Regions from separate parts of the Streptomyces sp. NPDC097640 genome, predicted to be linked through region 4. Evidence: riboswitches for the same ligand, from Rfam matches in the RefSeq annotation. Region 4 holds a riboswitch; each other region holds the start of a gene.

What was found. A riboswitch is a leader RNA that binds a small molecule or an ion and turns the genes downstream of it on or off. The one in region 4 is predicted to bind cobalamin.
Region 1: it holds a riboswitch for cobalamin, as region 4 does, so the genes downstream of both, ABTY62_RS14765 (ribonucleoside-diphosphate reductase subunit alpha) here and ABTY62_RS39830 (CbtB domain-containing protein) in region 4, are expected to answer to the same signal.
Region 2: it holds a riboswitch for cobalamin, as region 4 does, so the genes downstream of both, ABTY62_RS22850 (SCO2321 family membrane protein) here and ABTY62_RS39830 (CbtB domain-containing protein) in region 4, are expected to answer to the same signal.
Region 3: it holds a riboswitch for cobalamin, as region 4 does, so the genes downstream of both, ABTY62_RS45980 (cobalamin biosynthesis protein) here and ABTY62_RS39830 (CbtB domain-containing protein) in region 4, are expected to answer to the same signal.

Annotation. Positions count from the first base shown of each region.
Region 1 covers NZ_JBEOSB010000008.1:201,225-208,512, forward strand. The annotation lists gene ABTY62_RS14765 (ribonucleoside-diphosphate reductase subunit alpha) at 1-2,129, opposite strand, end outside; cobalamin riboswitch at 2,254-2,376, opposite strand; gene ABTY62_RS14770 (FGGY family carbohydrate kinase) at 2,687-4,165, opposite strand; gene ABTY62_RS14775 (2-hydroxyacid dehydrogenase) at 4,256-5,305, opposite strand; gene ABTY62_RS14780 (histidine phosphatase family protein) at 5,415-6,104, shown strand; gene ABTY62_RS14785 (DeoR/GlpR family DNA-binding transcription regulator) at 6,101-6,901, shown strand; gene ABTY62_RS14790 (FGGY-family carbohydrate kinase) at 7,031-7,288, shown strand, end outside.
Region 2 covers NZ_JBEOSB010000014.1:83,106-90,393, forward strand. The annotation lists gene ABTY62_RS22830 (hypothetical protein) at 1-543, opposite strand, end outside; gene ABTY62_RS22835 (hypothetical protein) at 602-1,717, opposite strand; gene ABTY62_RS22840 (TetR/AcrR family transcriptional regulator) at 2,140-2,910, shown strand; gene ABTY62_RS22845 (DUF5984 family protein) at 2,882-3,682, opposite strand; cobalamin riboswitch at 3,808-3,933, shown strand; gene ABTY62_RS22850 (SCO2321 family membrane protein) at 4,096-5,427, shown strand; gene ABTY62_RS22855 (SCO2322 family protein) at 5,589-6,233, shown strand; gene ABTY62_RS22860 (CbiQ family ECF transporter T component) at 6,230-7,288, shown strand, end outside.
Region 3 covers NZ_JBEOSB010000052.1:6,976-14,263, reverse strand. The annotation lists gene ABTY62_RS46000 (alpha/beta hydrolase) at 1-882, opposite strand, end outside; gene ABTY62_RS45995 (class II aldolase/adducin family protein) at 1,078-1,740, opposite strand; gene ABTY62_RS45990 (inorganic phosphate transporter) at 2,158-3,426, shown strand; gene ABTY62_RS45985 (hypothetical protein) at 3,439-3,693, shown strand; cobalamin riboswitch at 3,852-4,051, shown strand; gene ABTY62_RS45980 (cobalamin biosynthesis protein) at 4,176-5,264, shown strand; gene ABTY62_RS45975 (cobyric acid synthase) at 5,261-6,829, shown strand.
Region 4 covers NZ_JBEOSB010000035.1:53,465-60,752, forward strand. The annotation lists gene ABTY62_RS39800 (hypothetical protein) at 100-1,050, shown strand; gene ABTY62_RS39805 (antitoxin) at 1,066-1,230, opposite strand; gene ABTY62_RS39810 (HAD-IIA family hydrolase) at 1,508-2,287, shown strand; gene ABTY62_RS39815 (hypothetical protein) at 2,411-2,692, shown strand; gene ABTY62_RS39820 (sortase domain-containing protein) at 2,689-3,288, shown strand; gene ABTY62_RS39825 (CbtA family protein) at 3,333-4,124, opposite strand; gene ABTY62_RS39830 (CbtB domain-containing protein) at 4,140-4,358, opposite strand; cobalamin riboswitch at 4,396-4,532, opposite strand; gene ABTY62_RS39835 (glycoside hydrolase family 6 protein) at 4,738-5,790, shown strand; gene glxA (radical copper oxidase GlxA) at 5,845-7,288, opposite strand, start outside.

The DNA.
Region 1 (7,288 bases), on a different contig from region 4:
GCGGCGGCCATGTCGATCAGGGCGCGCTGCGGGATCTCCCACGCCGTCCGGTACAGCCGCCGCAGGTCCTCGGGCACCCAGGAGAAGTCCTCGACCGAGCCGTTGGACTCGCGCAGCGCCTCACGGCTCTGGGCGTCCCACACGCCGAGCTTCTTCAGGTCGTTCACCAGGTAGGAGTTGACCTGGAGGAACTCACCGCTGAGCGTCTCGCGCTTGAAGAGGTTGGAGACCTGCGGCTCGATGCACTCGTAGACGCCCGCGATCGAGGCGATGGTCGCGGTCGGCGCGATGGCGAGGAGGAGCGAGTTCCGCATCCCGGACTTCGCCATCCGCTCGCGCAGCGCCGCCCACCGCTCGGGCCAGGTCGCCACCGCGTCCGTGTAGTGGTCCGGGTGCAGCACGCCGCGCGCGGTGCGGGTGGCGGACCACGCCGGGTGCGGGCCGTGGCGCTCGGCGAGGGCGCAGGACGCCTCGTACGCCGCGAGCATGATGCGCTCGGAGATCTGGGTGGACAGCGCCTGCGCCTCGGGCGAGTCGAAGGGCAGCCGCAGCCGGAAGAAGACGTCCTGGAGGCCCATCAGGCCCAGGCCCACCGGCCGCCAGCGGGAGTTGGACGCCCCGGCCTCCTCGGTCGGGTAGAAGTTGATGTCCACCACGCGGTCGAGGAAGGTGACGGCGGTACGGACGGTCGCGTCCAGCCGCTCCCAGTCCATCCGGCCGTCCTTGCCCAGGTGCGCGGCCAGGTTGACCGAACCCAGGTTGCACACGGCCGTCTCGCCGTCGTCCGTGACCTCCAGGATCTCGGTGCACAGGTTGGAGGAGTGCACGACCCGGCCGGGCTCGGCGGTCTGGTTGGCGGTGCGGTTGGCGGCGTCCTTGAAGGTCATCCAGCCGTTGCCGGTCTGCGCGAGGGTGCGCATCATCCGGGCGTACAGCTGGCGCGCCGGGACGGTCTTGACGGCCAGCCCGTCCGCCTCGGCCTTCCGGTACGCGGCGTCGAACTCCTCGCCCCACAGGTCGACCAGCGCGGGCGCGTCGACCGGCGAGAACAGCGACCAGTCGGCGTCGGCCTCCACCCGGCGCATGAACTCGTCCGGGATCCAGTGCGCGATGTTGAGGTTGTGGGTGCGGCGGGCCTCTTCGCCCGTGTTGTCCCGGAGCTCCAGGAACTCCTCGATGTCCGCGTGCCAGGTCTCCAGGTACACACAGGCCGCGCCCTTGCGCCGGCCGCCCTGGTTGACGGCGGCGACGGAGGCGTCGAGGGTGCGCAGGAACGGCACGATGCCGTTGGAGTGGCCGTTGGTGCCGCGGATCAGCGAACCGCGGGCGCGGATGCGCGAGTAGGACAGGCCGATGCCGCCCGCGTGCTTGGAGAGCCGCGCGACCTGGTGGTAGCGGTTGTAGATCGAGTCCAGCTCGTCCAGCGGCGAGTCCAGCAGATAGCAGGACGACATCTGCGGGTGGCGGGTGCCGGAGTTGAACAGCGTGGGGGAGCTGGGCAGGTAGGACAGCGTGCTGGTGAGCCGGTACAGCTCGGCGACGTCGTCCAGCGCCCGCTCCGAGTGGTCCTCGGCCAGCCCGCAGGCCACCCGCAGCAGGAAGTGCTGCGGGGTCTCGATCACCTGGCGGGTGATCGGGTGGCGGAGCAGATAGCGGCTGTGGAGGGTGCGCAGCCCGAAGTAGCCGAAGCGGTCGTCGGCGCCGTCGGCCAGCGCCCGCTCGACCAGCGCGTCCAGGCGGGCGGCGTGGGCGGTCACGAACTCGGCCGTGCCGTCCGCGATCAGGCCCTCGCGGTGGCCCACGGCCACCGAGGCGGAGAAGGAGACCGCGCCCTGCCCGGCCGCCTCCTCCGCGATGGCGAGGGTCAGCAGCCGCGCGGCGAGCTTCGAGTACTCGGGTTCTTCGGCGATCAGACCGGCCGCCGCCTCGGTCGCGAGGGTGCGCAACTCCGCCTCGTCCGAGCCGGGATGGCGGCCGCGCAGGGCGGCGGCCGCGACCTTGCCGGGGTCGGTGGCGGACAGGTCGGCGGTGAGCTCCGTCAGGGTCCGCAGCAGGGCGGTCCCGGGCGCGTCGTCCGCTGCCTGAGTAGCCGCTGCCTCTGAAACCGGATCGGCTGGCGCGATGGTCACTGAAGTGTTCTCCCTCGCTCGGCTGGGGGCCGGGCGGGTGGTACGCGATGGGCGCGTGCGGGCATGCCGAAACCGCCAAGGGCATACCGCACAGCGTCCATCGGCCCAACCCGCGGGGCCCGGACGTATGAGACGGCTGTCGGCAGGTCCTCGGACTCGCGGGTACGCAAAAGCGTACGCGTACACCGTTGCGGGACAGTTCCGGATTCGCACCGGATTCCCCTGCGGCGACAGCGAGCATGAGCATACATCTTGTGGTGGCGAGCGCACGCGCCCCCACATGTTGTGTCGCGAGGTGGAGTGTTTCGTACGAATGTGCTATTCAGTGCCGGACTTGGCGCGGTCTTGGCGCGCACTTGGCACGGGCCTGACGCAGGCCCGGGACGGGCCTGACGCGGGCCCTGGGGCATGCCCCGAGGCGGCCCGGCAGAGGCCGGCAGGGGGCCGGTACGGCCCCGGCGCGGCCCTGGTGCGGGTCCGGCACGGACGGTCGGGCGCGAGCCCGGCAGGGGCCCGGCAAGGGCCTGCGCCGGGCCCGGCGCGGCGCCGGGTCGCTTTTAAGCGGGCGCCGTTGCCCGCCACTCCGCGAGGGTACGGGCCAGCCTGGCCCGGTAGTCCGCGTAGCCGCGCTCGTATGCCTCGGCGCGCTCCGCGTCGGGTACGACAGTACGCGAATCGGCTCGCCATTGTGCCGCGTCCACCGGGTCGCCCAACGCGCGCCAGGCGACCGCGACCGCGCCGCGCGCCCCCACCTCGGGCTCGTCCGGGATCCGCACCGGCCGCCCCAGGACGTCCGCGAACAGCTGGGTCCAGGCGGCGGACCGGGTACCGCCCCCGCAGGCCGCGAGCGTCGCACTCAGCCCCGCGGCCTCCAGGCAGTGGCGTGCGGCGTACGCCACGGCCTCGCAGGCGGCCCGGACGGCGTCCGCGCGGGTCGTGGCGAGGGTCAGGCCGTCCAACCGGCCCCGCGCGGCGGGCTCCACGAACGGGGCGCGCTCGCCCGCGTCCGACAGGAAGGGCAGCGCGGTCACCCCGCGCGCCCCCGGCGGGCTGTCGGCGAGCAGCGTCTCCAGGTCCGCGGTGGTCGCCCCGGTGAACTCCAGGACCCACTCCAGGGCCGCCGTGCCCACCATGGCGGGCATGCCGCGCAGCCAGCGGTCCCGGTCGGGCGTGCACAGCCACATGCCCGCCGGGTCGGCCGCCGGGTCGATCCGCGCGCTGTCGGTGAGGACCTGGCTGGCGAGCGTGGTGCCCACGATCAGCAGCCCGTCGCCCACCTCCGTCACGCCGCTGCCGATCGCGCAGGCCGGGAGGTCGTACGGGCCCGCCGTGACGGGCAGTCCGGCCGGCAGCCCGAGCAGCTCCGCGCCCGCGTCGTCGAGCCGCAGGACGGTGCCGGGCGCGGCGGGCGTCGGCAACAGCCGGGCGTATTCGGCGATTCCGCACGCTTCCAGGGCATCGGGGACGTATGTGCGTGTGGTCACGTCCAGGAAGGGCATGGACGCGTCCGAGGCGTCCACGCCGATGACGCCGGTGAGCCGCTGGGCCACCGCGTCCACGCAGTAGCCCGCGACCTCCGCGCGCGCCAGGGCCTGCGGCTCGTGGTCGGCCAGCCAGCGCAGCAGCGGCGCGTGGCAGCCGGGGAACACCCCGGAGCCGGTGAGCCGGTAGAGGTCGCGGATGGTGCCGTCCTCGCCCCAGCGGGCCACGGTGTCGTTCGCCCGGCCGTCCATCCAGGAGATCGGCGGGCGCACGGCGCGGCCCGCCGCGTCGCGCAGCCACAGCCCGTCGCCCTGCCCGGTGAGCGCGAGCGCCACGGGGGCCTCGCGGCCCTTCGCGGCCAGGGCGGCGGTCACCTCGCGGACCACCTCGGCGACCGTGCGCAGCACGTCCTCCAGGTCCTGCTCCACCCGCCCGCCGGGCAGGCGGTCGAGCCGGCTGGGACGGCTGGCGGCCGCCAGGGACCTGCCGTCCCGGCCGAAGGCCACGGCCTTGGTGACGGAGGTGCCGACGTCGACTCCGAGGACGATGCTCATGACGTGGGCCCTCCTTGGGGGCGTCGACTGCGCGGGTTTGTGCGGGGCTGTTGGGCGGGGGCCGGGCTGGGCCTGTCCGCCGGACACCGCCTAGCTCGTGGGGTGGTTCGCGGGGTGGGCGAGCTTTTCGCCGCGGGCGTAGCGGCCGACCTCGGCGGCGGTGATGGCGGCCGCGCGGTGCGCGGTCTGCCGGGTGGCGCCGGCGAGGTGCGGGGTGGTGACGACGTTGGGCGCGGAGTGCAGCGGCCAGTCGGCGGGCGGCGGTTCGAGGTCGTACACGTCGAGGGCGAGGGCGCCGAGCCGGCCGGAGCGCAGCGCCTCGGGCAGCGGGGCGTAGTCCAGCAGGCCGCCGCGCGCGGTGTTCACCAGCACCGCGCCGGGCCGCATCCGGGCGATCCGGTCGGCGTCGATGAGCCCCTGGGTCTCGGGGGTGAGCCGGGCGTGCAGGCTGACCACGGAGGAGCGGGCGAGGAGTTCGTCCAGCTCGACCGGCTCGACGCCGTCCGCGCGGGCGGTCTCGGGGTCGGTGTACGGGTCGGCGATCAGCACCCGGGCGCCGAACGCGCGCAGCACGCGGGCGACGATCCGGCCGATGGCCCCGTAGCCGACCAGGCCGACGGTCGCGCCGTCCAGCTCGATGCCGCCCTCCTCGTACGCGTAGAAGTCCCCGCGCCAGCGGCCCGCGCGCAGCTCGGCGTCCGCCGTCGGGATGCGGCGCATCGCGGCGAGCATCATGCCGACCGCGAACTCGGCGGCGGCGGTGGCGTTGCGGCCGGGCGCGAAGCTGACGGCGACGCCGGCGCGGGTGGCGGCCGGCAGGTCGACGTTGACCGGGCCGCCGCGGGAGACCGCGACCATGCGCAGCTCGGGGCGGGCGGCGAAGACCTCGGCGGTGAACGGCGCCATCTGCGTCACGCACACCTCGGCCCCGGCCAGCGCCTCGATCAGCTGCTCCTCGGTGCCGCTGGCCTCGATCACCCGGCTCGCCGGGCCGCCCACCGGGCCGAAGGGCTCGTGCGGCCACGGCAGCGTCAGCTCGGCGACATCGACGTCGACGCCTTCGAGCCCCGGCTCGTCGCGGAGCGCGGCGATGATGAGGTCGGGGCGTACGAAGTGGTCTCCGGCGGCGAGGACGCGCATGGGTGGCCTTTCTTCGGCGTTCCATCACAGAGGCGACGCTAGATTTAACATCGTTGACGTGACAAAGCAATGGCCCGCGCGTCGTGCGGGCCGAGGGGAGGAACATCCTGTGACGGCTCGCCTACTGCTCGTCCGCCATGGAGAGACGGTGTGGCACGCCGAGAACCGGTATGCCGGGATCTCGGACGTGGCCCTGACGGAACGGGGATTCCGGCAGGCGGAAGCGCTCGCCCATTGGGTGAAGGGGCGCGAAGTAAACGTGGTGGCCTGCTCCCCGCTGAGCCGCGCCCGGCTGACCGCGCGCCCGGCCGCGGACGCGCTCGGGCTCGTCCCCGAGGTCGTCGAGGACCTGCGCGAGGTCGACTTCGGCTGGGGCGAGGGCCGCACCATCGCCGAGATGGAGGCGGAGGACCCGGCGGCCGTACGGGCCTTCCGGGCGGACGCGGAAGCGGGCGCCTTCCCCGGCGCCGAGCCCCCGGGCGCCGCGGCGGCCCGCGCCGCGTCCGCCCTGCGCGGGCTGGCCGCCGCGCACCAGGGTCGTACGGTGCTCGTCGTGGCGCACAACTCCCTGCTGCGGATGGCGCTGTGCGCGCTGCTGGGCATCCCGGTCGGCCGCTACCGGCAGGTCTTCCCGCGGCTGGACAACGCGGCGGTGAGCGAGATCGAGGTGGCGGGCGAGCGGACGGCGCTGCGGTCGCTGAACGTACCGACGGGCGCGGTGGCGACGAGCGCGGCGGCCGCGGGGGCCGCGCCCGCCGGGGACGCGTCCACCGGCCGTGGGGGAGAATCCGCCCCATGACCACGACCGGCGCGTCCGACGTCCCGCCCCGCTCCCAGGCCGCACGCAGACAGACCATCACCGAGTACGTGCTGGAGCACTCCACCGCCACCGCGGCCGCGCTCGCCGAGCTGACCGGCGTCAGCCTCATGACCGTGCACCGGGACCTGGACGAGCTGGCCAGGCTCGGGGTGGTGCGCAAGTTCCGGGGCGGGGTCTCGGCGCTGCCGTCGTCGGTCTTCGAGTCCAGCCTGGACTACCGGATGGGCGTGAACCGGGCCGAGAAGGAGGCGGTGGCCGCGGCCGCCGCGGAGCTGGTCGAGCCCGGCATGTCGATCATGCTGGACGACTCCACGACCGCCCTCGCCCTGGCCCGGCTCCTCGTCGACGCCGCCCCGCTGACCGTGGTGACCAACGCCCGGCGCGTGGTGGAGGTGTTCGCGGGGGTGGAGCAGACCCGGCTGATCGGCCTGGGTGGGGAGTACTCGCACACCCACGACTCCTTCCTCGGCGTGCCCTGTGTGGCGGCGATCGAGGCGCTGTCGGTGGACATGGTGCTGGTCTCCACCTCGGCGGTGGACGCGCACACCACCTACCACCAGGAGCAGGACGTGGTGCTGGTGAAGCGGGCGATGCTCGCGGCCGGAAGCCGAAAAGTGCTCCTTATGGACGCGTCGAAGACCAGGCGCACAGCCCTGCACCGCCTCTGCCCGGTGGACGAGTTCGACCACCTGGTGGTGGACGGCGGAGTGGACGCGGCGCTGCTGGTGGAGCTGCGGGAGCGCACGGATGTGAGGGTGGCGGGGGCGCGCTCTTAACGTCTTCCGTGTTAACTTCACTTCACCCATGAGGCTGGTGGGCCTTGGGCGCGCCGGGGAGCCCCCAAGGCCCACCGTTGTACGGCCGCGGTTGTACGGCCGCGCTGCGCATCGAAGGAGCCGACCGCTATGAGCACAACGTCGCCCTCCCCGGAGGTCGTGGCGGGCATCGACATCGCCACGGCGGCGGTCCGCGTGGTGTGCGTCGACGCGCAGGGCCGGATCCGCGCGGAGGCGCGCGAGCCGCTGCCGCCGCCCCGGCGCGGCGCGGGCGGGCGCAGCGAGCAGGACGCGCGGGCCTGGTGGCCCGCCGTCGCCGCCGTGCTGCGGCAGGCGACCGCGGCGCTCCCGGCGGGCGGCCGGGAGGTGGTGGCGGTCGCCACGTCC
Region 2 (7,288 bases), on a different contig from region 4:
GACGACCCGGCCCTTCTCCCGGGTCACCCCGCGCACCTCGCGCACCAGCCCCCGCGGCGTCCGCTCGCTCTCGGCGGCGACGACGAAGTCGCCCTTCTTCAGCTTGCGTGCCGCCGCCGAGCCCGCGGCGAAGACCAGCTCCGACTTGCCGGGGCGCCTGTGCAGTCCGGAGTCGGCGGTGTCGGCGGTGTTCAGGACCGTCGTCTTCTCGGAGAGGGCCACGGCGTAATCGATCACCGCCCGCTCGGTCTCACCGCTGTCCACCGTCCAGGTCGTGGTCTCGTCCGCCGTGTAGTAGACGTTTCCCTTCGCATGGCTGGCCTTCGCCGTGATGCGGTAGTCACCCGGCTTGACGGAGAGCGTCTTATCGCTCGTCAGGTCTTCGCTGAATCCGTTCGCCCCGCTCACGTGAAGTGCGAAACCCGCCTTGACGGGAAGGCCCGTGACCTTGACGGCCAGCTTTCCCGGCCGGTTGGCCGCCACCTGCCACGCGGTGAGCAGGCCGGCCGAAACGGCCAGCGCGATCCCGACTGACAACAGCACTCGCAACGACCACCTGCGCGGCCACCATTTCGACATTCGATGCCCCCGAGGTACGTAGCTACTGGAAATCGCCGGTCTGGAAGTTTCCGCGGAGCACGAAGTCGTCCCCCACCCCCTGCGGCAGCGACCCCAACTCCTCCGGCTCCCCGGGCGACGTCAAGCCGGCCCGATACAGCTTTACGCCGCCGTCGTTCAGGACGTCTTCCGATGCGATGTAGAGGTATTGACGATCCGCGGAAACGGCCACGGAAAGAACCTTGCTCTCCGTCTCGGGGGCGATCTCCGCCTTCACCACGGCCTCCAGCGGGCCGTCGGGCTTGTTTCCCATCTCGCTCGCGTCGGCCCGGACGGAGAAGAAGGTGTTGGACGCCCCCTCGCAGAGGACGTCGTCGGCGTTGATCCACGCCACGGGGTCACAGTCGCGCGTCTCGTCGCCGTCGCGCACGACCATCTGGTCGGAGGGGTCGCCGAAGACCGTGTCGTCGTCGAGCCGGTCCATGTGGGGTGCCAGGAGATCGAGGTCGAACCCGTCATACGAGTCAATGCCGTCGATGATCCTGCCGGGAGAGACAGCGAACTTCCCGCTCGGGTGGATGAGGCGCGGACAGGTGACGGCCGCCGACTTCACCGGGCGGTAGAAGCCGTTCTTCTTGGATCGCTCGTCATGGCAGGCCTTGCTGATCGGGTGCCGGGTGAGACGACCGCTCTCATCCGCCGAGTAGTACACCTGCTCATCCCGCAGGAACCACAGCGATCCGTCCGGGGCGAATCCGGGGAACGCGTCGGAGTGTGTCTCCGGGCTGTAGCCCCCCTTCCGCGCGGCCTCGGTGAAGTCCGTGAACTCCCCCGTCACCAGGTCCAGCCACCCCACATGCGACGACGTGAGGGCGCCCACCTCGTCCGTGACCACCTCGACCGCAACCCGCCGACCGTCCGGGGAGACCGGGCTGACTCCCAGGTCCGCCGCACTCTCGCCGTACGGCCGCTCCCCGCAAGGGCTACGCACGAACGCCCGGTCCGCGTCCGCCTCCTCGGCGATCTTGGAGAGCCGGGACAACAGCGGCTCCTCGGAGTACGTGGCGACCCGCTTGCTGAACGTGGCGTCGAAGGCCGCCACCTGCTCGCCCTTGTCGTCGTCGTCCCAGCAGATCACCGGCCCGGTGGCCGAGGTCACGCGGGAGAGGTCTCTCATCGCCCCGGCGAGCCCGGATTCCCCCGACCATTCCCCCGAATCAGCCGCATCCCCCGAATCAGCCGCATCCGCCCCGGACTTGCGCCCACCACCGTCCGAGGCGCCGGATCGCCCGGGGCCCTTTCCCGAGTCGTCGGACGCGCCGCACGCGGTCACGCCTCCCACCGCGAGCACGGTCGCGGCCGCCACCGCGACCCACCCGCGCACACCGGACACACAGGTCTTACTCACTCAGCTCTTCGCCTTCCCCCGCAGCCGCAACCAACACGACCTCCGTGACTACCCTTAGAAGCGAGAATAGTATTAACCACGCAACGCACCTTCACAGCAACTCGGTTGACCGGTACGCCCGACAGCCGATGAAGGATCATTGGGGCGCACCCCACCACGACAAGGAGGCGACGGTGTCCGGCACAGACCGAGACGCAGACCGAGACGCAGACGGAGGCGAGCGCGCGGCAGGGCTGTCGCGGCGGGAGCGGCTGCGCGCGGAGCTGGAGCGCGATGTCAGGGCCGCCGCCCGCCGGATCACCGCCGCGGAGGGCATCGAGGGTCTCACCGTCGCCGCCGTGGCCCGCAGCGTCGGCGTGACCTCACCCGCCCTCTACCGCTACTTCGAGGGCAGGAACGGGCTCATCCGCGCCGTCTACGACGACGTCACCACGGAGTTCATCCAGACGGTCGACCGCGCGGTGGGGCGTCAGGACCCCGACGACGTGAGCGCGCAGCTGCACGCCGCCGCCCGTGCCGTGCTGGACTGGTCCGTGGCCAACCCGGCGGAGTTCAACCTGCTCATGGGCGCCGGCTACCCCTCGGCGGCCAAGACCGCGGACGACATCCCGCACGTCATATCGCGCGAGCTGGGCGGGGTGTTCGGACGGGGCTTCACCCGGCTGTGGCGCGAGGGGAAGCTGGCCTGCCCTGCGGACGAGGAGCTCGACCCGGCGCTGGTGGCCCAGCTGCGGACCTACCGCGAGGTCATCGGCCTCGAAGTCCCCCTCGGCGTCGCGTTCCTGATGCTCACCTGCTGGCGCCAGATCTACGGCATGCTCTGCCTGGCCGTCTACGGCCATCTGTCCTACGTCCTGGACGACCCGGTGCCGCTGTTCGAGGACATGATGGAGCGCCTGCTCGGCCTCCTGGGCCTCACCCGCAGCCCCGGCCTGGTGATCTGAGGAGCGCCGCCGCGCCCGCCCGTACGGCGGCCCAGTCGGTGGCGTACTCGTACTCCCGCGCCCGCGCCAGCCACCCCGCGCGGTCCCGGTGCTCACGGCGCAGCTGCTCCAGGTCCAGCTCGACGCCCGGCGGCGGCCCCGCAGCCGCCAGCTCGCCGATCCGCCGTTCCATCGCCTCCAGCAGCGCACGGTCGAGCTCGCCGACGGCGGCCACAAAGGCGCTGGTCGGCAGGGTCACCCGGCCCGTGGCCGGCGCGGCGAAGTCGATCTCGTCCTCGGGATCCGGCTGATGCGTCCAGCTGACATGCATGACGTCGTCTGCCCCGGCGACGGTCCGCCAGCAGCGGATGTCGGGCGCGACGCGCAGATACCCCGTGTTCAGGGTGCGGCCGCCGTGCCACTGCGCAGCGGCCTCGGCCTCCGGGGTGTCCTCCCAGTGCCAGCCGGAGGAGTCGCGGGCCACGAAGTCGGCCAGGTCCTCAGGTACCGGCTCAAGCGCAGCCGGCAGCAGCGCGAGCAGGTCCTCCCAGAGCCGGACCACGTAGTAGTCCGCATACGGATGCGCCGGGCCGGCGCCTCCGCCGCCCTCGCCGCCCCGCAGCCGCCGCACCGTGCGCTCGGAGTAGCGCAGCAGCTCGTGCTCGCCGAGGTCGATCACGTACCAGCCGTCGGTCAGCCCGAACCAGTGCAGCACCGGGCGGTCGCCCCGCCCCCACGGCCGCACCTCGGCCAACGGCGTCAGCCCGAAGCGGAACCGGATGTCCAGATCCATGGGAGGAGTATGCGCCCGCCCCGTCGCCCGCTCCCTCGCCCGCCCCCTCGCCCGCTCCCCAGCCCACCCCCAAGGGCCCGACCGCCGTGGTCCGGCCCCCGTGGGCGCCGGATAAGGTATGCGTGAAAACTTCATCCGCGTCCGATCGGGGGAAGCCGGTGAGATTCCGGCGCTGACCCGCAACCGTGAGTACGGGCTGTGTGCCGCAGGGCGTACGAGCCGGGACACCTGGTCGGGCGCACCGCAGGCTCCCGCCGCCGGCCCGCCCGGCGGCGGCACCGTCGAGGTATGCGGAGCTGAGCCCGGTGTCATCGCGTTCGCACGTCCCTCGGCGTGCGGGGTGGTTGGCCGTGCGCGGCCGCGTACCGCTGCCCAGCCACCGCCGAGACCCCCGACCGAGAGGCACCGTCGCCATGAACGTACGCCGCAGCGCCACGGCTCTGGCCGCCCTGGCCGCCCTGTGCACGGCCGCCGCCCCCGCCGCGTTCGCCGACGCCAAGCCCTCCCCCAAGCCGTCCGGCTCGGCGGCGCTGCCCAAGGGGCTGTACGGCGCCAAGGACCCGAAGTTCGACGGGGTGTGGCGGCAGTCGCTCGCGCTGCTGGCGCAGGACGCGGTCGGGGTGACCCCGGCGAGATCGGCCATCGACTGGCTGGCCGGCCAGCAGTGCGAGGACGGCGGCTTCGCCGCGTACCGGGCCGACGCCTCCGCCGCGTGCGACCCGAAGAAGGGCGAGTTCACCGACGCGACAGCGGCGGCGGTACAGGCGCTGGCCGCGGTCGGTGGGCGCAGCGCCGCGGTCGAGAAGGGCGTCGGCTGGCTGAAGAAGAACCAGAACGACGACGGCGGCTGGGGCATGAGCCCGGGCAGCCCGAGCGACGCCAACTCCACCTCCGCCGCCGTCGGCGCCTTCGCCGCCGCGGGCCAGGACCCGAAGCAGGTGAAGTCGGCCAAGGACGGCCGGACGCCGTACGACGTGCTGCTCGGCCTCCAGCTGGGGTGTGACGCCAAGGAGGGGCAGCGCGGGGCGTTCGCGTATACGGCGGACAAGGGCAAGCCGGTCGCGAACGACCTGGCGACGACGGCCGCCGCGCTGGCCACCGAGGGCAAGGGCTGGGTCTTCGAGCCCGCGGGCAAGGACGCCGGCAAGGCCCCGGAGCCCTTGGACTGCGGCTCGGGCGGCAAGGACGACAAGAGCGACAAGAGCGGGAGCGCCAAGCCGGCCCGGGTGACCGAGGCCGCGCGGGCCGCCGCCGCGTATCTGGCGGACACCATGGCCGGGCACGGCAGCCACTTGCTGTCCGCGATGCCCGGTGCCGAGGACCAGCCCGACTTCGGCGGCACGGCGGACGCGATAGTCGCCCTGGCCGCCGGGGAGCACAGCGCGACCGCGGCCAAGCCCCTCCAGTGGCTCCAGAACGAGAAGAACGGCGCGCTGGCGTGGGCGAAGGGCGACCCGGGGGCGCTGGCCAAGCTGGTCCTCGCGGCGCACGCGGCCGGGGCGGATCCGCGCAGCTTCGGCGGCGCCGACCTCGTCCAGCAGCTGAACGCCACCGGCCCGAAGCCGGAGTCGGTCTCGGCGTCCGGGTCGCAGGCGGACTCGGATGAGGGCAAGGACAAGGACGGGGAGAAGAAGGACGACGACAAGGGGGGTGTCGGCGGCGTCTGGTGGACGGTGGGCGTCTTCGCGGTGGCCGGCATCGGCATCGGCTTCCTGCTGAGCGGCCGGAAGAAGCAGCAGCTCTGATGGGGCTGCCTCCCGCCGAGCGACCCGAACCCGCGCCGGCGGCCCCAAGGTCATCGGCCGACCGGCCGACGCAGGGGGAGCCCGCTCGCCCTGCGCCGCGGCCCGCCGCCGCGCGTCCGTCCCGCGCCGCCCTCGCCTTCTGCGCCGTGTTCGTGTCCACGATGGTGTCCGCGCTCGCCCTCGGCGCCTCCCCCGCGCAGGCCGCGGGCTACCGCTACTGGTCGTTCTGGCAGCGGGAGCGGGGCGAGGACGGCTGGACGTACGCCACGCAGGGGCCCGCCACGGCCCGGCCGGGCGACGGCGACACGGTCGGGTTCCGGTTCGCGGTGAGCGAGGACTCGGGGGACGCGACCCGGCCGCGCAGCTCGGCCGGGTTCGAGACGGTGTGCGCGGACACCCCCGCGAAGGGCGGCACCAAACGCGTCGCCGTGGTCCTCGACTTCGGCACCGCCGCCGACGCCCCCGACCACCGCACCCCGCCCGAGCCCCGCACGGAGTGCGCGCGGGTCGGCGAGGACGCGAGCGCCGGGGACGCGCTGGCGGCCGTCGCCAAGCCGCTGCGCTACAACTCCGCCGCCCTGCTGTGCGCCATCGCCGGTTACCCCGCCACGGGCTGCGGCGAGCAGGTCGACGCCCCGTCGGACGGCGGCAGTGGCGGACAGGTCGGAGACGGCGGGGACAGCGGGGGCGGCGGACAGGGCGGTGGAGGCGGCGGCCCGTCGGCCGGGCTGATCGGCGGTCTGGCCGCCGTGGTCGCGCTGGGGGCCGCCGCCGTCTGGCAGTCGCGCCGCCACCACCGGCGATGAGCGGCGCCGACCGGGCCGCCGCCGGACACCCGCGCACCGCGCGCACCGCACACACCGCGCGCACCACGCACACCACGCACAGCTCGCGTGGCGCGCTGCACGCCGGGGCCTGGTGGCTGTGGGCCCTCGGGCTGGCCACGGCCGCCTCCCGCACCACCAACCCGCTGCTGCTGGGGCTGCTCGTCGGCGTGGCGGGCTATGTGGTCGCCGCGCGCCGCACCGACGCGCCGTGGGCGCGCTCGTACGGCGCGTTCCTCAAGCTGGGGCTCCTGGTGCTGGCGATCCGGCTGTGCTTCGCGGTGCTCCTGGGCTCGCCGATCCCCGGCACCCACGTACTGGTCACGCTCCCCGAAGTCCCGCTCCCCGACTGGGCGCAGGGCGTGCGGATCGGCGGCCGGGTCACCGCCGAGGGGCTGGTCTTCGCGCTGTACGACGGGCTGAAGCTGGCCACCCTCCTGGTCTGCGTGGGCGCGGCGAACGCGCTCGCCAACCCCGCCCGGCTGCTCAAGTCGCTGCCCGGCGCGCTGTACGAGGCGGGCGTGGCGGTCGTGGTCGCGATGACCTTCGCCCCGAACCTGGTCTCGGACGTCCAGCGGCTGCGCGCCGCCCGCCGGCTGCGCGGCCGCCCCGACCGCGGGGTGCGCGCCCTGCTCCAGGTGGGGCTGCCGGTGCTGGAGGGGGCGCTGGAGCGGTCCGTGGCGCTGGCGGCCGCGATGGACGCACGCGGCTACGGCCGCACCGCCCAGGTCCCGCCCGCCGTGGCCCGCGCCACCGCCGCGCTCACCCTCGGCGGGCTGCTCGGGGTGTGCGCCGGTACGTACGGGCTGCTGGCCGCGCAGGGCGCGGGCTTCGGCCTGCCGGTGCTGCTGGCGGGGCTCGCCGCCGCGCTCGGCGGGCTGTGGCTGGGCGGCCGCCGTTCGGTGCGCAGCCGCTACCGGCCGGACCGGTGGGACGCGCGGGCGTGGCTGGTGGCCGGGTCCGGGGTGGCGGTGGCGGGCCTGATGATCTGGGCGGCCTCGTACGCCCCGCAGGCCCTGGACCCGCCCGCCGTACCG
Region 3 (7,288 bases), on a different contig from region 4:
CCGCCCCTCGGCGGCCCTTATCGCGAGCGGCAGCAGCGCGGAGGGGATGCGCCGGGCCGAGGCGAGCGCCCGCAGCGTGGCGTGCCGGTCGAGCACCGGCGAGTCCAGGACGAGCCCCACGATCCGGTCCCGCAGCGCGGAGTTCACGGCGACGCGCAGCGCCATGGTGGCGCCGATGGACCAGCCGTACAGAATGATCCGCTCCGCGCCGTAGCGCACCGCGTAGCGGATGGCGGCGTCCAGATCGCGCCATTCGGTGTCGCCGAGGTGTCCGATGCCGTCCTCGGGGCGGGGGGCGCCCGGGTCGCCGCGGTAGGTGATGTCGAGCACCGGGAACCGCCGCCGGTGCAGAAACGGCATCAGCGTCATGGGGTGCTCGCGGGTGGTGCCGAGGCCGTGCACGGTGATCACCCAGGACAGCCGGTCGCCGGGGACGAACCAGGCGGGCAGCGCGCCCAGTTCGCCGGGCACGTCGACGTCGGCGTGGTCGAGCCCGAGCGCGTCCCGTGGATTGCCGATGTACACCTGCGGGGTGAACCGCACCCGGGTGCCGGGGGCCAGGGTGCCGTGGGTCACCCGCTCCAGGCGGCGGACCACGCAGTCCGCGGGGTGCGGGGCGTCCTCGACGACGGGCCCGACGACGGCGTGGCAGCCCGCGCCGGCGAGGCCGTACGTGCCGGGGCGCAGCGAGGCGAGGCTGCGGGTGAGGGTGATCTGGCCGGCGTCGGTGGAGTGCACGGTGAGCGGCGGGTCGTGCGGCAGGGGCCGGTCGGGGCGTGGCTTGAGGGCAGCGTCGCTGGCGTACCGCCCGGCCGCCACCGCGGCCGCGCCGACACTGAGCATCGTGGTGGCGGCCACAACCGCCTTCGTCCGCTGGCGCATCCCTACCCAGTGTGGGCGGAGAGGGCGCCGCGGGCCAGCGGGCGTGCCCGGCCGGGTGATCGGGCATGCCTGTCAGGGGGGCCGGGACCTGCGATGTCGTGCGGTGCGCGGGGAGCCTGCCCGCTCCCGGGACGCGGCCGGGCCCGGGACGCGGCCGGGCCCGGCGGCCGCGCCCTGGCTGCCCGGGCCCGGGACTCAGCGGGTCTGGCCGTAACCGCGGAGCTTGTCCGCGGCGCGGCGCAGTTCGTCGGGCGGCAGGAGGGTCGGGGTGCGCCCGGGGACGGCGGCCGCGGTGAGCCAGACCCGGCACATCCACTCCAGCTGGGCGGTCCGGTCGTACGCCTGGTCCAGCGTGGCGCCGTAGACGACGGTGCCGTGGTTGCGCAGCAGACAGCCGCTGCGGTCTCGGAGCGCGTCGAGCATCTTCCGGGCCAACTCGTCGGTGCCGTAGAGGGCATAGCCCGCGACGCGCACCGGGCCGCCGAGCGCGCCGGTCATGTAGTGGATCGCCGGAACCTCGTCGACCAGGGTGGAGACCGCCGTGGCGTGCACCGCGTGGGTGTGGACGACGGCCGCGGCGTCGGTGTGGCGGTAGACCGCGAGGTGCATGGGCAGCTCGCTGGTGGGGGCCAGCTCGCCGAGCACCTGACGCCCCTCCAGGTCGACGCCGACCGCGTCGCCCGGGCCGAGCCGGTCGTACGGGACGCCGCTCGGGGTCACCAGCACGGTGTCGCCGACCCGGGCCGAGACATTGCCGGAGGTGCCGACGACCAGGCCGTCGGCGACCGTCCTGCGGGCCGTCTCCACCACCCGCTCCCATGCCTCCGCCACGTCCCGCGGGTCCCGGGCCTCCGCCAAGTCCTGCTGGTCCCGGGCCACCCCGGGATCCGGTCGCTCCCCGGGCCCCGTCGGCCGTACGGTCTCCGGCTCCGTCACGATGCCTCACCTCCGGGCGCCGATCATGGCAGGCGAGGCATCCTGTACGCATCAGGGAGAGGCCGGGGGATCATCGGCGCCGCCTTCGCGCAGGTGCGTCACCCCTGAGCCCACCTCAGTTCACCTCCCGTTCACCCCATGTCCTTACGGTCGTGGTGCATGCTTCGGCTGTCGCGCCGATTGCCCGGGTGTGCACCCCTTCCCCTCCCATGGGAGGGGATTTCTGACGTGGCTGCCTCGGTGGCCTCACGACGGCCAAGTTGCACCACGGAATGTAGCCAACCTGCGACGCTCCGTGTCACGAAGTTCGGGGATCGCATTCCCCCGCGAAGGAGTTCGATGGAACACATCACGCTTCTCATTGGGATCGTGATCGTCACGGCATTGGTGTTCGACTTCACGAACGGCTTCCACGACACGGCCAACGCCATGGCCACCACCATCTCCACGGGAGCTCTCAGCCCCCGGATCGCGGTCGCGATGTCGGCGGCCCTCAATCTCGTCGGCGCGTTCCTCTCCGTGGAGGTCGCCAAGACGATCTCCGGAGGGATCATCGACGAGGGCGCGGGGATCCAGCCCGAAGTGATCTTCGCGGGCCTGGTCGGCGCGATCGTCTGGAACCTGCTGACCTGGCTGGCCGGGCTGCCCTCCAGCTCCTCGCACGCCCTCTTCGGCGGCCTCATCGGCGCCACCCTGGTCTCCGTCGGCATGGACGGGGTCAACAGCGACAAGATCGTCATGAAGGTCCTGATCCCGGCCGTGGCCGCGCCGGTCGTGGCCGGCGTCGCCGCCCTGGTCGCGACCCGGCTCACCTACCGGCTGGCCCGCGACCGCGACCCCCAGGACACCGCGAAGGGCTACCGCGCCGGGCAGATCGCCTCGGCCGCGCTGGTCTCCCTCGCCCACGGCACCAACGACGCGCAGAAGACCATGGGTGTGATCACCCTGGCGCTGATCACCGGCGGCGTGATCGTCCCCGATTCCGACCCGCCGCTGTGGGTCATCGTCGCCGCGGGGCTGGCCATCGCGCTCGGTACGTACCTGGGCGGCTGGCGCATCATCCGCACCATGGGCAAGGGCATCACCGACATCCAGCCGCCGCAGGGCTTCGCCGCCCAGACCGGCGCCGCGACCGTCATCCTCGCCTCCTCCCACATCGGCTTCGCCCTCTCCACCACCCAGGTCTGCTCCGGCGCCGTGATGGGCGCGGGCGTCGGCCGCAAGGGCGGTGTGGTGCGCTGGTCCACCGCGGGCCGCATGGTCCTCGCCTGGTTGCTCACCCTGCCCGCCGCGGGCCTCGTCGCGGGCGGCGCGGCGCTGCTGGCGGACCAGGGCGACTGGGGCGTCACGACGGTCGCCGTGCTCGCGGTCGCCGCCTGCGCCGCGATCTGGGCGGCCTCGCGCCGCAAGCCCGTCGACCACACCAACGTCAACGACGTCAACGACAGCACCGACGCCGGGGCGGCGCCGGCCGAGCCGGTGGGCGTCGTCACCGCCGCCCTCCAGTCCGTGGCCCCGCCGCCCGCCGGGCCGGTCGCCCCCGCGCACGCCTCCTCCCCCTCCGCCACCCCGGCCGGCGCCTCCGCCGCCACCGGCAGCACCAGCTAAGGAAGTAACGCGATGAGCATCGACTGGGCGGCTCTCGGCCAGGTCTTCGGCGTCAGCCTCGTGGTGACCGTCGGCTTCGTGGGCGTCTTCACCCTCGGCATCCTCGGCGCCTCCCGCAAGCCCCAGCAGGCCGAGGCGGGCCAGGACACCGCCGCGGCCCCGGCGGGTGCCGGCGTCGGCGTCGGCCCCGCGCGCGCCGCCGCGTACGCCTGCTTCGCGCTGTGCGCGGCGACGGTGGCGTACGGCATCAATCTGATCGTGGCCTGACGGCCTGAACCCGCACGGCTCGGCCGTGTTCCAGCAGTAGCCGCGGCCGCCGGGCCGGGCCGCGCCGACCAGCGCGGACCCGCCCGGCGGCCGTGGCGTGTGCGGCGCGTGTGGGCCTCGGCACACTCGCGCATCCCGGGGCATTCGCGAGTTGACGGCCATTCGCGGCCCATGGTGGACTTCCCGAGCCAAACGGCGGCAGGAGAGGAAGCCGGTGAGAATCCGGCGCGGTCCCGCCACTGTCACCGGGGAGCGCTCTCCCATAGCCCGCACAAGTCACGGCCTCCGTACGGAGGCTGGAAGACCGGGAGAAGCGCGGATCCGGGAGCCAGGAGACTCTCACCGCCGGTCACGTCGAACCAGGGCGCGGACCCTGAGTGAGGACATACCGCCATGCCCGGCACCGCCATGCCGCCGACGCCGACCCGCCCGCGGCCCGAACTCCACGCCCCGACGCGCCGAGGCACGACGGCGGACTGACGATGGGTGCCGATCACGCCTCGTACGCGTGCGGCGCCGCCCTCGGCTTCCTCGGCGACCTCGCCACGGGCGATCCGCGCCGCGGCCACCCCGTGGCCGCGTTCGGGCGCGCCGCCCTGGCCGTCGAGCGGCTGCTGTGGCGCGACCACCGCGGATCCGGGGCCCTGTACGCCGCGCTGTGCGCGGGCGGCGCGGCCGCGGGGGCCGCGCTTTCGGTGCACGCCGTACGGGCCTTGGGCAGCGACTCCTCGGGTGGCCCCTCCCGCGCCGCGCACACCGTACTGACCGCCGCCGCCACCTGGGCCGTGCTCGGCGGGACCACGCTGGGCCGGGAGGCGCGCGCCGTCGGCGGCGCGCTGGCCACCGGGGACCTGGACGCCGCCCGGCGGCGGCTGCCGCACCTGTGCGGCCGGGACCCCCAGGCGCTGGACGAGCGGCAGATCGCGCGCGCGGTCGTCGAGTCGGTCGCCGAGAACACCTCGGACGCCGTCGTGGGCGCGCTGGTGTGGGGGGCCGTCGGCGGGGTGCCGGGCCTGGTCGGCTTCCGAGCCGTCAACACCCTGGACGCGATGGTCGGCCACAAGTCGCCGCGCTACCGGCGGTTCGGCTGGGCCGCGGCCCGGCTGGACGACCTCGCCGGCTGGCCCGGCGCGCGGCTCACCGCGACGCTGGCCACCCTGGCCGGGCCCGACCCGCGCGGCGCGCGGCGCGCCTGGCTGCGCGACGGCCACCGCCATCCGAGCCCCAACGCGGGCCCGGTGGAGGCCGCGTTCGCGGGCGCGCTCGGCGTACGGCTGGGCGGCACTCTCGCGTACGGCGGCCGCGTTGAGCACCGGCCGGTGCTCAACCCCGGCGGGCGGGCGGTGGAGGCCGCCGACATCGAGCGCGCGGTTCGGCTGTCGCAGCGCGTCGGCGCCCTGGCGCTCGGCGTGTCCGTCGGGGCCCGGCTGGCAGTGGGGGCGGCGCTGGGGCCGTCCCGTGCCCCACATGGCGCGCTCGCCCGCTGGGCACGGTCCTTGCGGACGGACGGACCCGGAACGGGACCTGGCAGGACGGCGCGGCCTGCGGCCGCGGGGAGGGACAGCGTATGAGCGGCATACCCGGCGGGGGCGCGACCGGGGCACAGGGCGGCGGCCTGCTCGTCGCGGGCACCACGTCGGACGCGGGCAAGAGCGTCGTCACGGCCGGGATCTGCCGATGGCTCAGCCGTAAGGGCGTCAGCGTCGCGCCGTTCAAAGCGCAGAACATGTCGCTCAACTCCTTCGTGACCCGCGACGGCGCCGAAATCGGCCGCGCCCAGGCCATGCAGGCCGCGGCCGCGCGCGTCGAACCGAGCGCGCTGATGAACCCGGTGCTCCTCAAGCCGGGCAGCGACCGCAGCAGCCAGGTGGTGCTGCTGGGCAAGCCGGTGGGCGAGCTGAGCGCGCGCGGGTACCACGCGGGGCGCCAGGAGGCGTTGCTGGGCACCGTCACCGAGTGCCTCGCCGAGTTGCGGCGCACGCACGACGCGGTGATCTGCGAGGGCGCGGGCAGCCCCGCCGAGATCAACCTGCGCCGCACCGACATCGTGAACCTGGGTCTCGCCCGGGCCGCCCGGCTGCCGGTCGTCGTGGTCGGGGACATCGACCGCGGCGGCGTCTTCGCGTCGTTCTTCGGCACGACCGCGCTGCTCTCCGAGGCCGACCAGCGGCTCGTCGCGGGCTATCTGGTGAACAAGTTCCGCGGCGATGTGACCCTGCTGGAGCCGGGCCTGGAGATGCTGCGCGGCCTGACCGGCCGCCCGACCATGGGCGTGCTGCCGTACGCGCACGGGCTCGGCATCGACGAGGAGGACGGCCTGCGTGTCTCGCTGCGCGGGACGGTGCGCGAGAGCGTCGTCGCGCCGCCGCACGGCGCGGACATCCTGCGGGTCGCGGTCGCCGCGGTGCCGCTCATGTCGAACTTCACGGATGTGGACGCGCTGGCCGCGGAGCCGGGCGTGGTCGTGCGGTTCGTGGACCGGCCGGAGGAGCTGACCGACGCCGACCTGGTGGTGCTGCCCGGCACCCGCGGGACCGTACGGGCCCTGGAGTGGCTGCGCGAACGCGGGCTGGCGGCGGCGATCGCGCGGCGGGCCGCCGAGGGTCGCCCGGTGCTGGGCATCTGCGGCGGCTTCCAGATGCTCGGCGAGCGCATCGAGGACGAGGTCGAGTCGCGGGCCGGGACGGTCGAGGGGCTGGGGCTGCTGCCCGTACGGGTGCGGTTCGCGGTGCACAAGACCCTGGCGCGGCCGGTCGGCGAGGCGCTCGGCGAGCCGGTGGAGGGCTACGAGATCCACCACGGGGTCGCCGAGTTGCCGGACGGCGCGGGCGAGCCCTTCCTGGACGGCTGCCGGGTGGGCTCGGTGTGGGGCACGCACTGGCACGGCTCGCTGGAGAGCGACGGCTTCCGGCGCGCCTTCCTGCGACGGGTCGCGGACGCGGCGGGCCGGGCGTTCGTCCCGGCGCCCGACACCCGCTTCGGGGAGCTGCGCGAGGAACAGCTGGACCGCCTGGGCGACCTGATCGAGGAACACGCGGACACGGACGCGCTGCTGCGGCTCATCGAGAACGGCGTCCCGGAGGGACTGCCGTTCGTCCCACCGGGCGCACCACCGTTCCCGCGGGAGCCCCGGTGACCCCCACAACAGCCACCAAGCCCCCCACCGTACGCACCGCCCCCGCCACCGCCGCGGGCCCGGCTACGCCGGGCACGACGCTCGACCGCCGACGCCGACCGGGGACCCGCGGGCCCGCCCCCGAATCGGGAAAGGGTGGGGCGGAGAACAGACCCCAGGCCACCCGCACCACTGGCCCCGCCAGAGGCACAACCAGCCCCAACCCGGGCACCCCCCACGTCGCTGGAGGCCTCCCCCGCAGCGCCTGCCCGGCCTCGCCGAGTTCGGCGCTCGGCCGCCGTCGTCAACGGCCGGTCGCAACCGGCCTCCATGGCCCGGGGGCCCGGGGGCTCGCCCCCGGATCGGGAAGGGGCGGGGAGGGGAACAAAGCGCAGATCACCCCCACCACTGACCACGACAGCGGCCCTGCCTCGCCGGCCACGGCGCCCGGCCACCGACGCCAACGGCCGGTCGCGACCG
Region 4 (7,288 bases):
ACCGCCGAACGGAGGCAATCCGCCCGGGCCGCCGCGTGTCGCTCGCCCGGGGTGGAATGCAGCAGGGCACTCGGGAAACCACCGCCGCAGAGGTCGCCCATGCGCTCGCCCTCCACCCTCGCCGTCCGAGCCGCCCACTCCGCCGCCGTGCTCGCGCTCGCCTCGCCGGTCCTGTGGTGCGGGCCCGCCCCGGAAGCCGCCGCGTCCGTGCCGGTGTCCGCGTCCGTGCCCTTCTGCGGGCGGCGGGGGAGCGCCGACTTCCCGATCGACGCCCGGCTGTACGGCGGGCCGGCCCGGTACGCGCGGGGCGGCGGCTGGCGCGCCTGGCACCTGGAGCTGAGCAACACCACGGGCGCCGAGTGCCGCGCCATCCACCCCATCGCGATCCTCGTCGACCGCGGGCACGTGCTGCGGCCCCGCCACATCCGGATGGAGTTCCTGGACCCCGACGAGGGCGGCAGATGGCGGCCCGTCTCCTTCGAGATCACCGACGAGGACGAGAACATCGGGGTCTTCGACGTCCCCTTCCAGGGGTTCACCGTCCCCGCGCACGGGAGCGTGAAGGTGGCGGTGCGGTCCCGCTTCACCGGCGCCGCGCCGATCGGCCCCGTCACCGCGAACGTCATCACCATGCAGCGCCGCGCGGACGACGGGGACTGGGTCGGCCAGTCCGACGACTACGACTTCAGCGTCGAGGGCGCGAGGGACGCGAGGGGCGCGGGGGACGCGAGGGGCGCGGGGGCGGAGGAGACGGGAGAGGCCCGGACGGAGGGGGCCCGTACCGGCGCGCCCCGCACCGACGGGCCCCCTGCCGACCGCGAGCCCGGCGCCGATCAGAGGACCGGCGCCGACGGGCGCACCGAGCGCACCCGCGAGGAGGCCTCCGGCGGCACCGACCCGCGCGGCGAGGGCAGCAGTCGCGACCATCTGCCGCCGGAACTCGCCGCGACGGGCCGGGGCGCCGTGCTCCTCCGGCTCGCCGTCGTCAGCGGCGCGCTCGTCCTCACCGGCACCGCGCTGCTGGTCAAGGCCCGGCGGCTGAGGCGGTGAGGCCCGGCGCGGCCGCTACTGCCCGCGGGGCGGCCCGCCCCGGCGGCGCATCTCCTCGTCCAGCTTCTCCGCGCCGCTCCGGCGCTGGTCGGCGGCGCCCTTGTCGCTCTTGCGCGAGGCCTGCCGCGCCCGCTCCTGGCCTTTGTTGATCGCTTCCTTGAGCTTGTCCTTGATGCTCATCTGAATCTCCTTCGCGGGGGAGCGGAAGAGGCCCGTCGGGACGCGGCCCTGCACCAACAGGATCGGCCGCCCGCCCGGCCCTGTCGCGCCGGGCCGCCCGCCGCGGCCCCACGGCGGCCCCGCAGCGGGTGCTCAAACAGGTCTACCGAGGTCAGAAGGGGACCGGGGCGGTCCGCTCCGGGCGCGGCTGACTACGCTTGGCTCGTCGGCACCGCTCGCAGTGGCGCGGCCGGTGTCCCCACTCACGCGTTACTGGCGCATGGCAGGAGTGTCCGCAATGGCAGAGCGCAAGCCGATCGAGTCCTGGCTCACCGACATGGACGGGGTGTTGATGCACGAGGGCATCCCGGTGCCCGGGGCCGACGCCTTCATCAAGCGGCTGCGCGAGTCCGGCAAGCCCTTCCTCGTGCTCACCAACAACTCCATCTACACCCCGCGCGATCTGCACGCCCGGCTGTCCCGGATCGGCCTCGACGTGCCGGTCGCCAACATCTGGACGTCCGCGCTGGCCACCGCGCAGTTCCTGGACGACCAGCGGCCCGGCGGCACGGCGTATGTCATCGGCGAGGCGGGGCTGACCACGGCCCTGCACGACATCGGCTACGTCCTCACCGACGTCGAGCCGGACTACGTGGTGCTCGGCGAGACCCGTACGTACAGCTTCGAGGCGCTCACCAAGGCCATCCGCCTGATCGACAACGGCGCCCGCTTCATCGCCACCAACCCCGACGAGACCGGGCCCTCCGCGGAGGGCGCGCTGCCCGCGACCGGTTCCGTGGCCGCGCTGATCACCAAGGCGACGGGGGCCGAGCCGTACTTCGTCGGCAAGCCGAACCCCCTCATGATGCGGGCCGGGCTGAACGCGATCGGCGCGCACTCCGAGAGCAGCGCGATGATCGGCGACCGGATGGACACCGATGTGCTGGCCGGTCTCGAGGCGGGCATGGAGACCTTCCTGGTGCTCACGGGGGTCACCCAGCCCGATGAGATCGACCGGCACCCCTTCCGGCCGTCCACGGTCGTGAACTCCATCGCGGACCTGGTCGAGCGGATCTGACGCCCGCCGGAACGCGCTGGAACGTACCGGAGCGCGTCTGACCCGTACGGAGCAGCCGGGGGCCGCAGCGGATGCGGCTTCCGGCGGTGCGCGTGAGCCTCGGTGGTATCAGGAGGTTTCACCATGCGCCCGCTCGCCCTCACGCTCCGTATGGCCGTCTGTGCGGCGGCGGTGGTCATGGCCATCGCCGGTCCCGCCGTCGCGGACCAGGAGGACGCCGCCCCCGCACGCCCCGGCCATGTCCACCGCGCCCACTCGGACCTCGCCCCGGCCGACGACGCGGCGCGCCGCGGCCTCGGCGGGGCCGAGGCGTACGGCCTGGCGCTCTCCGGAGCCACGGCGCTGGCCGTCGCCGGGCTGGCGGTGCGGCGCCGCCGTCGCCCGGTCGCCGCGGCGTCGGGCTGACGGCGGTGTATGGGAAGCGGCCCGGCGGCGTCGGCCGGGCGAGGGCGATCGCGGGGGTGGCCTGGGCGGCGCTGCTGCTCGGACTGTGGCTGTGGGGCCATGACGCGGCGGAGGGCCTGGGCGGAGCGGTGCCGTTGACGGGGGATGTGGCGGCCGTGGGGCGCCCGCCCACGCATCCGCTGCCCAGGGCCTGGCACCCGCTGCCGGCCGCGCCCGCGCGTCGTGTCGTCGTCGAGTCGGCGGGGATCGCGGCGCCGGTCGCCGGCCAGGGCCGGGACGGGAGCGGGGGCTGGTACGAGATGGGGGCGCGGCCGGGCGCCTCGGGGGCGGCGGTGCTGGTCGGGCCGGCCGACGCGGGGCTCCTCCGCCGCCTCGGCGGGGTCAGGCGCGGCGACGCGGTGCGGGTGTCCCGGGCGGACGGGACGGTGGCCGAGTTCACGGTCGAGGACGTCGCGATGGTCACCGCCACGCGGTTCGACGCGCGGCGGGTGTACGCGGCGCGGGCCGGGGGCCGCGCGGAGCTGCGGCTGCTCGCGGGCGGCGGGGCGGGCGGCGGAACGGTGGTGGTGTCGGCGTATCTGACGGGGAGCCGGTAGGCGGGAGCCGGTGGGCGGGGAAGCCCGCCCACCGGGCCCGAGGGTTACGCCGCGGTCGGGACCGGGTCCGGCCGGTGCGTCGTCGTGCCGCGCTCGCGCAGGGCGCGGAGGCCGAGGGCGCCGAACGTGGCGCCGAGGACCGCCCACATCACCGCGTGCGAGGCGAACGAGAGCATCCGGAAGTCCCAGAGGAGCGTGGACTCGACGGGGACCGGGTCGGGGTTGTCGGGGAGGGCGAACAGGGCGAGGAGCACCGCGACGACGGTCGCGGCGACCGCCGTCTGGGCCACGGCGGGACCACGGCCCGCCGCCGTCAGCCGGACGTGCACCAGCCGGGCGAGCACCATGCCGAGCACGCCGATCGCCACCGCGGCGATCCACATTGCCTGGCGGTCGCCGACCGTGCCCGCGTCGCCGACGCCCGGCGGGTTGGCCGGGTAGCGCAGGCCTGGCAGGAGCGAGAGGCCGGCGAAGCCCGCCGCGGCGAGGGTGAGCGCGCGGGGCCAGGGGCGTGCGGAGGCGTCGGATCCGCGGTGGACGAGCGCGTGCGCGACCGCGAAGAAGACGCCGAGCGCCAGCCCGACGACCACGGCGGTGACGACGAGGCCGAAGTGCTGGGTGCCGCGGGAGAACAGCTCCTCGTGGTGGGTGACCGCCGCGGCCGCGGCGGCGTGCGAGTGCTCGCCCTCCTGGCGTTTCTCCTCCAGCCGGATGGCACGGTCCATCAGGGGCTCGGCCAGCAGCAGGGAGAACAGCCCGGTGGCGAGGCCCGCGAGGGCGCCCGCCGCCAGGCCCCGCCGGAGCAGGGGGAGTACGGGAACGTGACCGTCTGCCATGGGGTGCCGGACCCCTCAGTGGCAGGGGGCACCGAAGAGGTGCCGGCCGTCGTGCGAGAACTCGTGCAGATAGTCGCCCGTCGCCGAGATCAGCGAGCCGTTGTCGATGAAGACCGCGTACAGGGCGATGAGAGCGAGGATGACCGCGCCGGCCGCGATCAGCCAGTCGCGGGTGCGGGCGGTGGCGGCCGAGACGGCCGCGGGGTCGGTGTGCCGTGCCGTGTGCAGGGACATCCGCTGTTGCCTCCTAGTGGGGTTTCCACGCCCCTCAGCAGGAAGGAGAACGACGGCCAGTTCCTGACTCCCGGGAAGTGCGGCGCCGTTCGCGCGCGCCGACTCCTGGTCACAGTGGCGGGACCGTCCCGGATTCGCACCGGGTTCCTGTACGCCGTCGTCTCGTTGTGTTGACTTGTCGCATCGGAGAGTCCCAGGCGGACGGGTACCTGTCAACCGGGCCCGGAGGGGCCGCTTCGCGCCGTACGGGCGAATTCACGCAAAGGGCTGTGGATAACCCCGTGAGGGCCGGTGTGGTGTGTAAGCATGGTTTCGACCGGTCTTGTCCTACCGGGGGCCTGAGGGGTGTCCCCCGGAGCGTGCACCCAAGGGGGAGTGGATGTACGGGAGTTACACCGGCCGTCGGCGAGGGGCTGTCCGTGCCGGGGCGGCGGTGGGGGCGCTGCTGTCGCTCGTGACGCTCTCCGGCTGCTTCGGCTCGTCGGGTTCCGGGCGTTCCGATCGCGAGGAGGAGGCGATCGCGGCGGCGAGGCCCGCACAGCGGCCCAGGAATGTCGTGCCGTATTGGGTGAACCCGGACGGCGCCGCGGCCCGGCAGGTCGCCGCGTACCGCAGGAAGGGGGAGACCGTCGAGGCGAAGCTGATACAGAAGATCGCCGCGCAGCCGGTCGCGGAGTGGCTGGGGGTGGACGACCCGGAGGGCCAGGCGCGGGGGTTCACCGAGGCCGCCGTGTCGGAGGAGCGTGACGCGCTGCTGGTCTTCTACAACATCCCGCACCGCGACTGCGGCCAGTACTCGAAGGGCGGCGCCGCCGACGGCAACGCGTATCGCGCCTGGCTGGACAAGGCGGTCAGGGGCATCGGTGACCGGGCCGCCACGGTCGTCCTGGAGCCGGACGCACTGCCCCACGCGGTGGACGGCTGCACGCCCAGGCGGTTCCTCGAGGAGCGTTACGACCTGCTGACCGGGGCCGTGGACAAGCTCAAGGGGCTGCCCCGCACCAAGGTCTATCTGGACGCGGGGAATCCGCACTGGATCAAGGATCCGCGCCGGATGGCCGAGCCGCTGCGGCGCGCCGGGCTGAAGAAGGCCGACGGCTTCGCGCTCAACATCGCCAACTATCAGACCACCGCGGACAACAAGGCGTACGGCAGGAAGCTCTCCGCCCTGGTCGGCGGAAAGCCCTTCGTGATCGACACCAGCCGCAACGGCAATGGGCCGGTGCCGGGCAAGGAGGACCCCGAGGCCTGGTGCAACCCCAAGGGGCGGGCGCTGGGCGAGACGCCCACGGTCCGCACGGGCGACGCCGCGGTCGCCGCGTATCTGTGGATCAAGCGTCCGGGCGAGTCGGACGGCACCTGCAAGGGCGGCCCGCACGCCGGCCGATGGTGGCCGCGATACGCCCTCGACCTCGCGCGCAACGCGAAATAGCCGCGGCGCCGGGGAAGCTCGGCGCCGCGGCTGTCGGGCGGGGGATCGGGGCGGTCAGGGTTCGGGGGTGTCCTTCGAGGCGGGCACCTTCACCCACACCGCCTTCGACGGAGTCCCCTCCTCGTCCGCCGCCGTGAGCATGTACCACCCCGGCGGGACCAGCGACGAGTCCTTCGGGATCCGCACCGTGACGCTGTCCTTGCTCCTGACGAAGTCCAGGGCGATCGACCGCTGCTCGACATTGGTCACATGGGTGAAGGAACCGGGCCGGATCAGCCGCACCCGCTCGATGGCCGACGCGTGCGGGGTGCGGTAGGTGGCCTTCGCCCCGCGCTTGAGGGTCCGGGGCGCGGTGTCGGTCAGCTTGGGCCGTGCGTCGCGGAACAGATAGGGAGGGGTGTAGAGATCGATCTGCTGCTGGAACGTCCCCGGCTTGGTGTTGGCGTCGTCGCCGAACAGCGAGTCGGAGCCGAAGGTCATCACCCGTCCGTCGGGCAGCAGCAGCGCCCCGGAGTGGTAGTTGCGGCCCACCAGCGGGTCCGCCACGCCGCGCGCGGTGTTGCTCCTGGCGTCGTAGATCTCGGCCCGCAGCACATTGCTGCCGTCCCGCCCCCGGTAGTCGCCCGAGCCGTTGGTGGTCAGGACGGTGTCGTCCGGGAGGATGACACTGCTGGGGTAGCGGACCTCGGAGTAGAGCTTCGGCCCGTCGTGGAAGCGCGGCCGGTCCTCGCTCAGATCGACGATGCGGGTCTTCGCGGTGGACTTGGGGTCCTCGCCGACCCCGCCGCCGCCGATCACCATGTACCGCTGCCGCTGGGCCGGGGGCAGCAGCACGGACATCGACGTCTCCAGGGCGTCCGGGTCGCTGATGCCGGGCACGGCCTTGAACGCGTTGGTCTTCAGGTCCCAGAGGCCGGGGGTGCGGCCCTTGTCGGCGGGGCCGTAGCCGGCGTTGGAGCCGGTGTAGAAGATCTTGCCGCCCTCGGCGAGGAACAGCGCCGGGTAGGTGGGGAAGAACCGCTTCTTGGGCAGGTACTTCCACTTCTTGGCCTTGGGGTCGTAGACCTCGTTCTTCCCCGGCACGACCTGGCCGATCTCGTCCAGGCCGGAGACCGAGAGCACCCGGCCGTCCTGAAGGGTGGTCAGGGTCGGGTACCAGCGGGCCTCGTTCATCGGATCGACGGGCACATACCGCTCGGCGACGGGGTCGAACTCGTACGCGTCCTTGATGCCCTGGAAGTCCTTCTTGTCGAAGGACAGCTTCTGCGCGATGCCGTAGAAGTTCTGCCGGTCCTTGCCCCGCAGCCCCGCGATCCGGTAGTTGTCCTCGGTGCCGGTCTGGTAGCGCGCTCCCTTGCGCAACGCCTCCACATAGACCCGGGCGGTGCTGGCGGTCACGGTGACCTTGCCGGTCTTGTCGTTCTTGGTCTTCTTGGCGCGCGGGACCAGGACCGGGTCCTTGGACTCGAAGGTCCTGCCGTTCTCCTTGCCGGTGAAG